Haloferula helveola: one gene and its partner. Each later gene encodes a partner of the first gene's protein in a complex. Links are inferred from orthologs where the notes say so. Each region holds a gene or a part of one and is shown on either strand. Other genes may lie near its edges. The genes, in order: HAHE_RS19395 and nuoB.

The links.
Region 2: the proteins of HAHE_RS19395 (region 1) and nuoB are in contact, whole or in part, in a crystal structure (PDB 6Y11), measured with the Thermus thermophilus proteins. The link is inferred for Haloferula helveola from one-to-one orthologs. Residues at the interface, in WP_096411122.1 of Thermus thermophilus: Arg36, Val44, Arg45, Met46, Gly47, Pro48, Asn49, Arg50, Val51, Leu57, Gln58, Ala61, Asp62, Ile64, Lys65, Ile67, Phe68, Lys69, Glu70, Ile72, Val74, Glu223, Ala224, Glu225, His233, Thr234, Glu235, Tyr236, Ser237, Trp241; in WP_096411117.1 of Thermus thermophilus: Arg16, Glu17, Gly18, Leu24, Leu27, Val28, Trp30, Gly31, Arg32, Asn34, Ser35, Trp37, Thr54, Asp55, Ala56, Asp59, Ala61, Arg62, Phe63, Gly64, Glu66, Val67, Phe68, Arg69, Ala70, Ser71, Arg73, Gln74, Ala75, Asp76.

What each region holds. Positions count from the first base shown.
Region 1 is NZ_AP024702.1:5,112,441-5,116,991, forward strand. Bases 1,578-4,497 are described here. They hold HAHE_RS19395 (complex I subunit 1 family protein), read left to right. Parts: upstream 1,578-2,357; coding sequence 2,358-3,638; downstream 3,639-4,497. Other genes in these bases: HAHE_RS19390 (molybdopterin-dependent oxidoreductase), read left to right, coding at 1,578-2,335; HAHE_RS19400 (NADH-quinone oxidoreductase subunit I), read left to right, coding at 3,648-4,214; HAHE_RS19405 (NADH-quinone oxidoreductase subunit J), read left to right, coding at 4,224-4,497. In the rest of the region: HAHE_RS19385 (elongation factor P), read left to right, coding at 1-380; more of HAHE_RS19390, read left to right, coding at 569-1,577; more of HAHE_RS19405, read left to right, coding at 4,498-4,551. UniProt on the Escherichia coli protein: NDH-1 shuttles electrons from NADH, via FMN and iron-sulfur (Fe-S) centers, to quinones in the respiratory chain. The immediate electron acceptor for the enzyme in this species is believed to be ubiquinone.
Region 2 is NZ_AP024702.1:4,125,482-4,131,782, forward strand. The notes cover bases 1-2,729. They hold nuoB (NADH-quinone oxidoreductase subunit NuoB), read left to right. Parts: upstream 1-959; coding sequence 960-1,499; downstream 1,500-2,729. Other genes in these bases: dapF (diaminopimelate epimerase), read right to left, coding at 1-21; trpA (tryptophan synthase subunit alpha), read right to left, coding at 49-843; HAHE_RS15575 (NADH-quinone oxidoreductase subunit C), read left to right, coding at 1,505-2,074; HAHE_RS15580 (rhomboid family intramembrane serine protease), read left to right, coding at 2,103-2,729. Also shown: more of HAHE_RS15580, read left to right, coding at 2,730-2,852; HAHE_RS15585 (hypothetical protein), read right to left, coding at 2,853-3,686; UDP-glucose 4-epimerase GalE, read left to right, coding at 3,812-4,813; HAHE_RS15595 (prepilin-type N-terminal cleavage/methylation domain-containing protein), read left to right, coding at 4,898-5,581; HAHE_RS15600 (prepilin-type N-terminal cleavage/methylation domain-containing protein), read left to right, coding at 5,588-6,298. UniProt on the Escherichia coli protein: NDH-1 shuttles electrons from NADH, via FMN and iron-sulfur (Fe-S) centers, to quinones in the respiratory chain. The immediate electron acceptor for the enzyme in this species is ubiquinone.

The DNA of each region.
Region 1 (4,551 bases):
TGGAGTCCGTGATGCTCGAGCGGATTCCGCACGAATACTCCTACAAGGACGCCGCCGGGCACCATTTCCTCAACAATGAGACCTATGATGACGTCGTCGTGCACGAGGACATCATCGAAGGCGTGAAGGACTACCTGCTCGAGGGCCAGACCTACACCCTGCTCTTCGCCGACGGCGTGGTGGCCGATATCGAATTGCCGCAATCGATGGAAATGACGGTCACCGAGGCTCCCGAGGGCGTGAAAGGCGACTCGGCGAACAACTCGAACAAGACGGTCACGATGGAGACCGGTCTGGTCGTCCAGGCCCCGCTGTTCATCAATCCCGGCGAGCGCCTGATCATCAAGACCGAGGACGGCTCCTACGTCAGCCGCGCCTGAGGCCCCATTGGCCCGATTTTCCCGGCCGACCCCCCTTCCGGAGGTCGGCCGTTTTCCTTATCCCGCCGGCCTCCCGGAGAAATGTCCCGACTTTGTGAAATTTTTCACAAAGGGCACTTGCGGCTCGTCGGGGGGCTTTTCATAGTCGCCGCGCGCGGAGATTTCCACCGCCCGCCCTTCCCTGCCCCATGAGCGAAAACGCCTCCACCGCAGAAGCCAAGCTCCCCAAGGATCTCACTGCCGAAAAGGGCCTCGTCAATGTGCAGATCGATGGCGTTTGGCGCCAGGTTCCGAAAGGAACGCGGATGATCGAGGCTTGCCGGATGTTCAACGTGGGAGTCCCCCACTACTGCTACCATCCGAAGCTCAGTTCGCCGGGAAACTGCCGGATGTGCCTTGTGCAGATGGGCATGCCGCCACGGCCGACGCCCGGGCAGGATCCGACATACGATGATGACGGCTACCAGCCGATCGGTTGGATGCCCCGCCCGGTGATCGCGTGCGCGAACACGGTCGCCGAGAACATGGGCATCCGGACCGGCGGCGAGCTGGTCGAAAGCGTCCGCGAGGGCGTAATGGAGTTTCTTCTCATCAACCACCCGCTCGATTGCCCGATCTGCGACCAAGCGGGCGAATGCCGGCTGCAGGAGTTTTCCGTCGGTCACGGACGCGGAAGCTCGCGCTTCGTCGACATGAAAGTGAAGAAGCCGAAGAACGTGGATATCGGTCCGCGGATCCGGCTGGACGACGAGCGATGCATCATGTGCAGCCGCTGCATCCGCTTCATGGACGAGGTGGCCGATGATCCGGTGCTCGGCTTCACCCAGCGCGGCACCTACACCACCCTGACGGTCCACCCGGGCCGCGAGCTGGATTCGAACTACTCGCTCAACACCGCCGACATCTGCCCGGTTGGCGCGCTGACCAGCAATGATTTCCGCTTCCAGATGCGCGTCTGGTTCCTGAAGGAGACCAAGACGATCGACGTCAACTGCGGCACCGGTTGCAATATCACCGTCTGGACCCGCGGCGAGACGGTTTACCGCATCACGCCGCGCCAGAATGACGACGTGAACTCGTGCTGGATGCCGGATTCACACCGCCTGAATTTCCACTACATCGACTCGCCGGAACGCCTCACCGAGCCGCTGGTCAAAGCGGACGGAAAGCATGTGTCGGCGAACTGGTCCGAGGCGGTCCGGAAGACCGTTGATGGTCTGAAAGGCTGTGAAGCTTCCGAGCTTGCGATCATCGCCTCGGCACGGATGACCAATGAGGAGCTTTTCCTGGTCAAGGCCCTGGCCGACTCGCTCGGCACCGAGCACCTCACGGTGGTGCCGCGGATGGGTGAAAGCGACGGCAAGCTGATCAGCGCCGACCGCAATCCGAACACGCAGGGCGTGCGGGTGGTCTGGCGTCGCGAGGATCCGGGTTTCCGGCTCGGCGAAATCCGCGACTCGATCCGGGAAGGAAAGATCAAGCGCCTGCTTGTGCTCGGTGAGGAACTCACCGCCGAGGCCGACTTCACCGATGAGGATCTTGGCAAGCTTGAGTTCCTCGCTTCGAGCGTGCTGCTCGCGGGTCCCACGGCCAGCGCCAGCGACGTCGTTCTGCCGGGTGCCGCCTTCGCCGAGAAGCGTGGCTCGATGATCAACGTCACCGGTCGCCTCCAGCGCCTCAACCGCGCGGTCGAACCGCACGGCCAAGCGCGGGACGACTGGGAGATCCTGCGTGACATGATCGGCCTGCTCGATGGCGTCGCCACCACGAGCCCAGACTTCCCTCACCTGATCGAGGACATCTTCAAGGACATGGCCGCCTCGATCACCGAGTTCGAGGGCTTGAACCTGTCGAAGATCGGCGACCTCGGACTGCCGCTCGTCGAGACCGGCGTGACGATCCCGCTGCTTGAGAACGAGAAGGCCCGCAAGGCCGCGGGCGAGATCGTCGGCTGACCCCCTTCCCCATCGCGAACGCATGGACCTGCTTACCGATATCATCATCATCCTCGCCAAGGTCATCGGCCTGACCTTCATGGTCGTGCTACCCTTGGTTCCGATTTCCGTCTACTTCGAGCGACGGTTTTCGGCGATCATCCAGGACCGTGTGGGACCGAACCGTGTCGGGATTCCGCTTACCCTGTTCGGAGCGAAGAAGGACTTCTCGCTGTTCGGGTTGGTCCAGCCTGTGGCCGACGGCATCAAGCTCTTCCTCAAGGAGGACTTCACGCCGGTCCATGTGCGCAAGGCCTTCTACTGGATGGCCCCGGCGCTCACGATCATTCCATCGCTGGTTACCGTCTGCGTGGTTCCCTTCGGTTCGCCGATCACGATCAACGGCGAGCAGTACAAGATGGTGATCGCCGATCTTGATGTCGGTCCGCTCTTCGTCTTCGCGGTATCCTCCCTGGCCGTCTACGGCATCACACTGGCCGGTTGGTCCTCCAACTCGAAGTATCCCTTCGTCGGCGGGGTGCGCTCGACGGCGCAGATGATCTCCTACGAGATCTCGCTCGGCCTCTCGATCATCCCGGTGCTGCTCTGGTACGGAGAACTCAACCTGTCGAACATCGTCGAGCACCAGGCGTTGAACGGCTGGCTGCTGCTGCCGCTCTGGGGCGACTCGGCTCCTTGGAATAACGGCGGTGACTTCTCGGCATGGATCTTCTGGATTCCGGCGACGGTCGCCTTCCTGATCTTTACCATTTCGATCTTCGCGGAAACCAACCGCATGCCCTTCGACCTCCCCGAGTGCGAGACCGAGCTCGTGGGTGGCTACCACACCGAGTACTCCTCGATGAAGTTCGCGATGTTCTTCATGGGTGAATACGCCGCGATGGTCATCGGCTCGGCGCTGATCGTGACGATGTTCCTCGGTGGCTGGTCGCTCGGATTCACGCTCGATGAGAAGCTCCTGATGGACGGCGAAGGCAACTGGCTCTGGTTCTCAGGCCTGGTGCACATGGGGGTCTTCCTGACGAAGCTGGTCGCCTTCATTCTGTTCTTCATCCTCGTCCGCTGGACGGTCCCCCGTTTCCGATATGACCAGCTCATGCGCCTTGGCTGGGTGATCTTCTTCGAAGCCGCCCTGATCAACGTGTTCATCGCTGCTCTGGTCATTGCCGCCCCGAGTCTCGGGATTCTCACCACCATCATCGGTGCGGTCCTGTTGGCCGTCGTCAGCGGTGCCCTCATCTGGGTTCTCAAGGTGTCCGAACCGAAGGCCCAGCCGAACCGCGGCCTGCTCGGCCAGAACTGATCGAATTTCATGGCAGTCGTTAAACTCAAACGCCCCGATCTCGCCGCCGGCGAGAAGCTGTATCTGGGAGCCATCTTCAAGGGTTTCCTGATCACCATGAAGCACGCCTTTGACTCGCTGCGTGGCAAGACCCGCGGAAGCGACGAGCTGAAGTCGTCCGGACTCGGTGCCACCATGCAGTATCCCGAGCAGAAGTGGGACGACCAGCTGCCGGAGTATTACCGTGGCGCTCCGGCGCTGGTGACCGACGAGCAGGATCGCGAGCGCTGCGTTTCCTGCCAGCTCTGCGAGTTCATTTGCCCGCCCAAGGCGATCAAGATCACGCCGGGCGAGATTCCCTCGGATGATCCTTGGGCGAAGGTCGAGAAGCGGCCGAAGGAATTCGAGATCGACATGATCCGCTGCATCTACTGCGGCATGTGCGAGGAAGTCTGCCCCGAGCAGGCCATTTACCTTCGCAAGGATTACGCGATCACCGGCCTGAGCCGGGAGCAGATGGTGCACGACAAGGAGCGCCTGTACGAGATCGGCGGCAAGCGCGTCGGCCTCGTGAACAAGTGGAACGAGCTCAAGTAACCTGTCACGATGCCCCTCGCCCTATTCTGGTTCTTCGCGGTGCTGATGCTCGTCGGCGGGCTCGCCGTGATCTCGCTGCGCAACCCGGTGGCGGCCGCGCTTTCGATGGTCGCCTCGTTCGTCGGCCTCGCCGGCCTCTTCATCGGCCTCAACGCCTACTTCGTCGGGATCATCCAGATCCTCGTCTACGCCGGTGCGATCATGGTGCTGTTCCTGTTCATCATCATGCTCCTTGATCTCAAGACCGAGGAGAAGCGGACGCCGAAAGTCGTGCCGATCGTCGGGGGCCTCGGGATCGTCCTGGCTTTCACCATCCAGCTTCTGGGTGTGCTCGGAA
Region 2 (6,301 bases), 990 kb from region 1 along the record:
CTTGTAGAAGTGCAGTAGCATGGGAGCTGGGAGTTGCAGGGCGAAGGATTACGCACCGTGAGTGGCATCGATCAAGGGTGCGACGAATTCACGGACCGCCTCGGCGGCGCGGTCGGGGTGAAGTTCAATCTGTTTGACGATGGCCGAGCCGACGATCACCCCGTCGCCGGCTTTCGCAACCATGGCGGCCTGCTCGGGAGTCGTGATTCCGAAGCCGACGCAGACCGGCGTTTCGGTGTGGGCGGTGATCCGGGCGACCTGGTCGGCGATCTGATCGGACGGTGCTCCATGGGCGCCGGTGACGCCGGTGCGGGAGAGCGCGTAGATGAATCCCTCCGAGCCGTCGGCGAGAAGCGTGACCCGTTCGTCCGGGGTGGTCGGAGCGATCAGGCGGATGTGCCGGAGACCCTCACCGCGGGCGAGTTCGGTGTTCTGCGCGGCCTCGTCGGGCGGCAGGTCGAGCAGCAGGATGCCGTCGGCCCCGGCCGCGGCGGCATCGGTGTGGAACTTCTCGTAGCCGTAGGTGAAGACCGGGTTGAGGTAAGTGAAGAGCACGATGGGCGTGTCGTGGGTCTTCCGGAACTCGCGGATCAGGTCGAGGACGCGTGGCGTGCTCATGCCGGACTTCAGGGCGCGGTCGGCGGCGAGTTGGTTGACGATGCCATCGGCCAGCGGGTCGGAAAACGGCACGCCGAGCTCGATCACGTCGGCGCCGGCGTCGGCGAGTGCGCGGACGACCTCCAGCGAGGCGTCGAAGGACGGGTCGCCGGCGGCGACGTAGGCGACAAAGGCCTTTTTCCCCTCGGAGCGCAGGCGGGCGAAAGTGGCATCGATGCGGTTCATGGGCGGGCGGGGGTGATAGGGCCGGAAGCGGCATTTGGCAATCTTGGGGAGCTTGTGAAAACTTTCACAAACCGCTTGAGGGTCCGCTGGGGGCGGGGCAATGTCGCCCCGCAGCCATGGTTTCCGACAACAGTCAGCTCGCCCACGCGGCCTACGACTCCAAGATCGAGGGCAACGTGATTTTCACGCGCGTCGATGCCGCCATCAACTGGATGCGGAAGAACTCGATGTGGCCGATGCCGATGGGCTTGGCCTGTTGCGCGATCGAAATGATGGCCTCGGCCTGCTCGCGCTTCGACCTGTCGCGTTTCGGGATGGAGGTGATGCGATTCTCGCCGCGTCAGGCCGACGTGATGATTGTGGCGGGCACGGTGACCTACAAGATGGCGCTCGCGGTGAAGCGGATCTGGGACCAGATGCCGGAGCCGAAGTGGTGCATCGCGATGGGCGCGTGCGCGTCGAGTGGCGGCATGTATCGCAGCTATGCGGTGCTGCAGGGGATCGACCGCCTTATCCCGGTCGACGTTTACATTTCCGGCTGCCCTCCGCGTCCCGAGGCTCTGATCGAGGGACTGATGAAGGTTCAGGCCAAGGTCGAGGGCGTGAAGGCCATCGAGGAGCAGAAAAAGGAATTCTTCGAAGATCTTTCCTCCTGAATCCGATGTCGGCCGTCAAAGATTCCGAATCCCTGAAGGAGAAGTTCGGCGACAAGGTCGTCGAGACCGTCGAGTTCCGGGGCGAGCACACCGTGGTGGTCGAACTGTCGGCCCTGGCCGAAGTGCTGGCGACCGCGAAGAACGATCTCGGCTACGACTTCCTGCTCGATATCTCGAGCCTCGACCACTTCGGAGAGGACCCGCGCTTCGAGATGGTTTACGAGCTGGCGACGACCGATGATTCCAAGCATCTGCGCATCCGCGCCAAGGTGGGCGAGGACCAGGAAGTTCCGACCGCGGTGAAACTCTGGGACGGAGCCGAGTGGCACGAGCGTGAGGTCTACGACATGATGGGCATCCGTTTCGCGGATCATCCGGATCTGCGTCGCATCCTCATGTGGGAGGGCTACCCGTTCCATCCCTTGCGCAAGGATTTCCCATTGGCCGGTCGCCCGAGCGAGATGCCGGACGTCGCCTTCACCGGAGTCGCGCCACTGGAAGGCGGGCCGTTTGTGACGTCCCCGGGAAGCGGGGATCCGGTCAGCCGCGAGCCACGCTCGCGCGAGATCGACTGATTTCCCGGTTTTCGAAAGCCTCCGAGCCATGCACCGTCCCGACTTCATGAGCGGACGTGTGTCCAGATGGCGGGAACTCGGGGACGATGTGTTGGCCGCGAAGGCGACGCTGCTGCTGGTGCTCGTGCTAACCGGGATCCAGCTCGGGATCGCGATGCTCGGTGGCGTCGATGGCGTGCCCGCTATCTACCAGGATTTCGGGCTGAGCCGTGCCGGCATCCTCAGAGGTCAGATCTGGCAGCTCGCCACCCATGGCTTCCTCCACGGGGGCTGGTTGCACCTCGGTTTGAATGTCGCGGTGCTGCTGGCGGTGGGGACCCGGATTGAGCGGATCGGAGGCTTCGGATTGTGGTGGCGGGTGCTGCTGGCCGGGTTGTTGGCCGGCGGTGCCATGCATCTGGTGCTCGGAGGGGCCGGCGAATCGGCGCCCTGTCTCGTCGGCGCTTCAGGTGCCGCGGTCGCGGCGATGCTGTGGCTGACCGGAGTCTCGCCGGGCTCGAAGATGTGGCCGGTGCCGTTGTCCGGTCAAAGCCTGGGCTACGGGCTGCTGCTCTCGGCAGGACTGCTGGCGATCATGAATCCCGCCCTTGGTGTTCCGTTGCTCGGCACTTGGGGCGAACACGCCGACACATGGGCGCGGGGATCCCTGTTCGGTGCCTCGCATGCCTGCCATTTCGGAGGAGGAATGGCAGGCTTTCTGGGTGCCCGCTGGACCTTGAGGCCGCGGGTCACCCTTGAAAAACTCCAGCGTGATCGAAGACGCCGGGAGGGAGCCTGATCAGCGGTTCTTCCGCTTCTGGTTCCAGTTCTGCAGAGCCTCTTTCTGCTTCTGATAAGCTTGGGCCTGCTGCTGGCGGGCGTTCGACATCGCGTTGCGAAGTTGCTCATTCCGCTGCTTCTGGGCCTGCACGGCGCTGTTCACCGGCTTGTTGTAGCCTGACCGCTGGACGTTGTTGTTCTGCGGCGGATTGTAGTTCTGGCGCGTACGCTGGTTGTAGTTCTGCGGAGGCTTCGGTTGCGTGACCTGGGGCGAGAACCGGCCCGGCGCCACCGTTTGTCCTTGGTAGTTGTTGCCCCGGTTGGCCCGGCTGTAGGCGTTCCGCAGCTGCTGGTTGCGGATCTGCTGGTTGGCCTTCGCGACTTGGAAGTTCGACGCGGCACGGGCGCGGGCATTCTGCCAGTTGGCGGATGCTACGGCTTGGTTCAGCCGGACCTTTTCCGCCCATTGGTAGTTGCGCGCCTTCAGCAAAGCGATCCGGTCCTTGTAGCGATCGATCTGGTTGTAGCGGACATTCCTCGGAGGAGGGCAGGTGCCGTGACCGCTCCATCCGTAGGGGTGGGGGACATGGTAGACGGGCTGGGGGCAATAGCCGCTCGGATAGTAGCCTCCCAGCCAAGGGTCGTAGTAGGCGCTGCGGCTGCGGTCGTAGTAGCAGCGCACCTTCGAGTCATAGAACCAGTTGTCGCTGCTGGTGTGGATGAAAGCCGTGCCGCCGCCGCTGTAGCCGTAGGAGTCGGCGTAGCCGTAGCCGCTGGAGTAGGGGTCGTAGTAGCAGGAGCTGAAGAGCCCGGCGCCTGCCGCCACGAGGGCGATTTGGAAAAGTCGTTTCATTTCGGTCAATGGGACGGTTCGGATGTGGCGGATATTCAACGAAATTCGCGGGTCATCCCCGCTGGGCGGGGTTGACAGGCTGGAAGGCGGTCCGTTTGCTCGCCGCAGCAAAATCCCCGAATCTGATGTCAGCGTCCATACTTGTTACCGGCGGTGCCGGCTACATCGGCTCCCACACCGTTCGCCTGCTCGCGTCGCAGGGATTCCGGATCGTGGTGCTCGACAACCTCGTCTTCGGGCATCACGACGCGATTGTCGACGAATCCGTGGAGTTGGTGGTCGGTGAAATCGGAGACCGGGCGCTGCTTGAGCGGCTGTTCGACGAGCACGGTTTCCAAGCTGTCGTCCACTTCGCCGCTTACGCCTACGTCGGTGAGTCGGTTACCAATCCACTCAAATACTACCGCAACAATACGGCGGAGCCTCTCACCTTGCTGGAGGTGATGCAGGACCGGGGCTGCAAGAATTTCGTCTTCTCTTCGACCTGCGCAACTTATGGGGTCCCGGCGGCGATTCCGATCACCGAGAGCAATCCGCAGGACCCGATCAATCCCTACGGCAGAAGCAAGCTGATGCTCGAGTGGGTGCTGCGCGACTGCGAGCAGGCATGGGGCCTTAAGAGCGCCTGCCTCCGGTATTTCAATGCGAGCGGTGCCGCGGATGACGGCAGCATCGGGGAGGATCACGACCCGGAAACCCACCTGATTCCCCGCGTGCTGATGGCCGTGACCGGTGAAATCTCCCATGTCGACGTCTTCGGGACCGACTACCCGACGCCCGACGGGACCTGCATCCGGGACTACATCCACGTCGCCGATCTGGCCGATGCCCATGCCAAAGCCCTTTCCTATCTTGCCGATGGCGGTGACTCGGTCCGCTGCAATCTGGGAACCGGCGTCGGGGTTTCCGTGAAGGAAATCATCGAGGCGGTCGAAGAGGTCACCGGAAAAGAAGTGCCGGTGAAATACGGCCCTCGACGGGAGGGTGATCCGCCGCAATTGCTTGCGGATCCCCAATTGGCCAAAGACGTCCTCGGCTGGGAGGCAGCGCACAAAGACGTGCGGGATATGGTTCGCTCAGCTTGGGCTTGGATGAGCGGCCCGAATCAAGGACACTATCGAAAATAAGGGGATGCACGTAATCGCGATGTAATCACATTCCCGCTTGCTTGCGCCCAATAAATGAGCTCAATTTCCCTAAACCCAACGTTCATGGACATCAAACCTCACCTTTCGCGCAAAGGCTTCACATTGGTGGAGCTTTTGGTCGTGATTCTGATCATCAGCATTCTCCTGACCATCGGTTCGGTCGCGCTGCGCGGCAGCGGTGGCAAGGGGGTTTCGACCGCGATCGCCGCGACCGAGGCGCTGTTTGATGAAGCCCGTTCGGTAGCGGTCGGAAAAGGGACCAATACCCGGATCCTCATCGATATTGATGATGCGACTTCCGAGTCCTATCTGCGTCGAATTGCGATCGCTTATGAGGAACTTGATGACGACGGCAAGCCGACCGGCGATTGGAAGCTCTCCAGCCGGGCCTACACACTTCCGGACAAGGTGTTCTTCAGCCGCACCTTCAGCCGCCCCGACCACGATGGTGCCGGTGGCTCGCTCGAGGAAATGAACCTGACGGGCGCCGGCGGCTTCTACGACGGCAAGTATCTTTACTACGAGTTCAACTCCGAGGGCATCTGCACCACGGGCCTCTCGGGCAGCAACTACACCGGGCCGAGCTTCGTGATCGGAAGCGGCGCCCGGGCGATGGGGCAGGATCCGAAGACCACCAGCGAAGGCAGGCGGGATTTTGCGGGCTTCGTCATTTGGCGCAACGGTTCAACCTCGGTGTTCCGTGACCCGACCCAGATCATCGGCAACTCCGACCCCCAAACCTTCTAACTTATTATGCGTATCCCTCAGCTGAAGAACCGGGGTGGTTTCACCCTGATGGAAACGGTCATCGCGATCGGTGTGCTCGCATTGCTCCTGACGGCCTTCCTCGCGGTGTTCGCGCCCGCTGCCCAAGGCATTCGCAAGGCGATCAGTGTCCAGGAAGCCGACCGGCTCGCCTACGCGCTGGAACGGGAACTCGTGACCCTGCGCTCGGACGACACCGACGACTTCGATACCGGCTTCGAGAAGGCCTACCAGTGGATCGAGGAATCCGCCGACTCCAGCAAAGCGCTGTTGATTTACCAATACCGTGGAAATCCTGGATCCATCCGGTCCGACGGCACCATGGAGCCTTACAAGGGTGACGGCGTTGCCGGTCAGGACTTCATCGTCCAACCCGTCGTGCGCCGCCGTGACTCGGCAGAGCTTCAGGAAGACCTCAAGGCCCTCGAAGGGCGTGTTTTCACGGCAAGGTTGACCCAACTCGTCTTTGATGGCGGTGAGCTCCGCAAGGGTACGGCGGGCACGATCAGCGATCCGACGCCGGGCGATGGTGACACCGCCTCCGGAGCGGGAGCCGACGGTTATCCGGAGGCCTACATCGCCTTCGCTGCGGAATTCTTCTCGGTGCCGAACTCATCGTACACCTACATCCGGGACCGGCTCGACCTCGACCAGCTCGAGAACCCGATCTTCACCCGTAACCTCGCGGTCCGCCGCTGATTC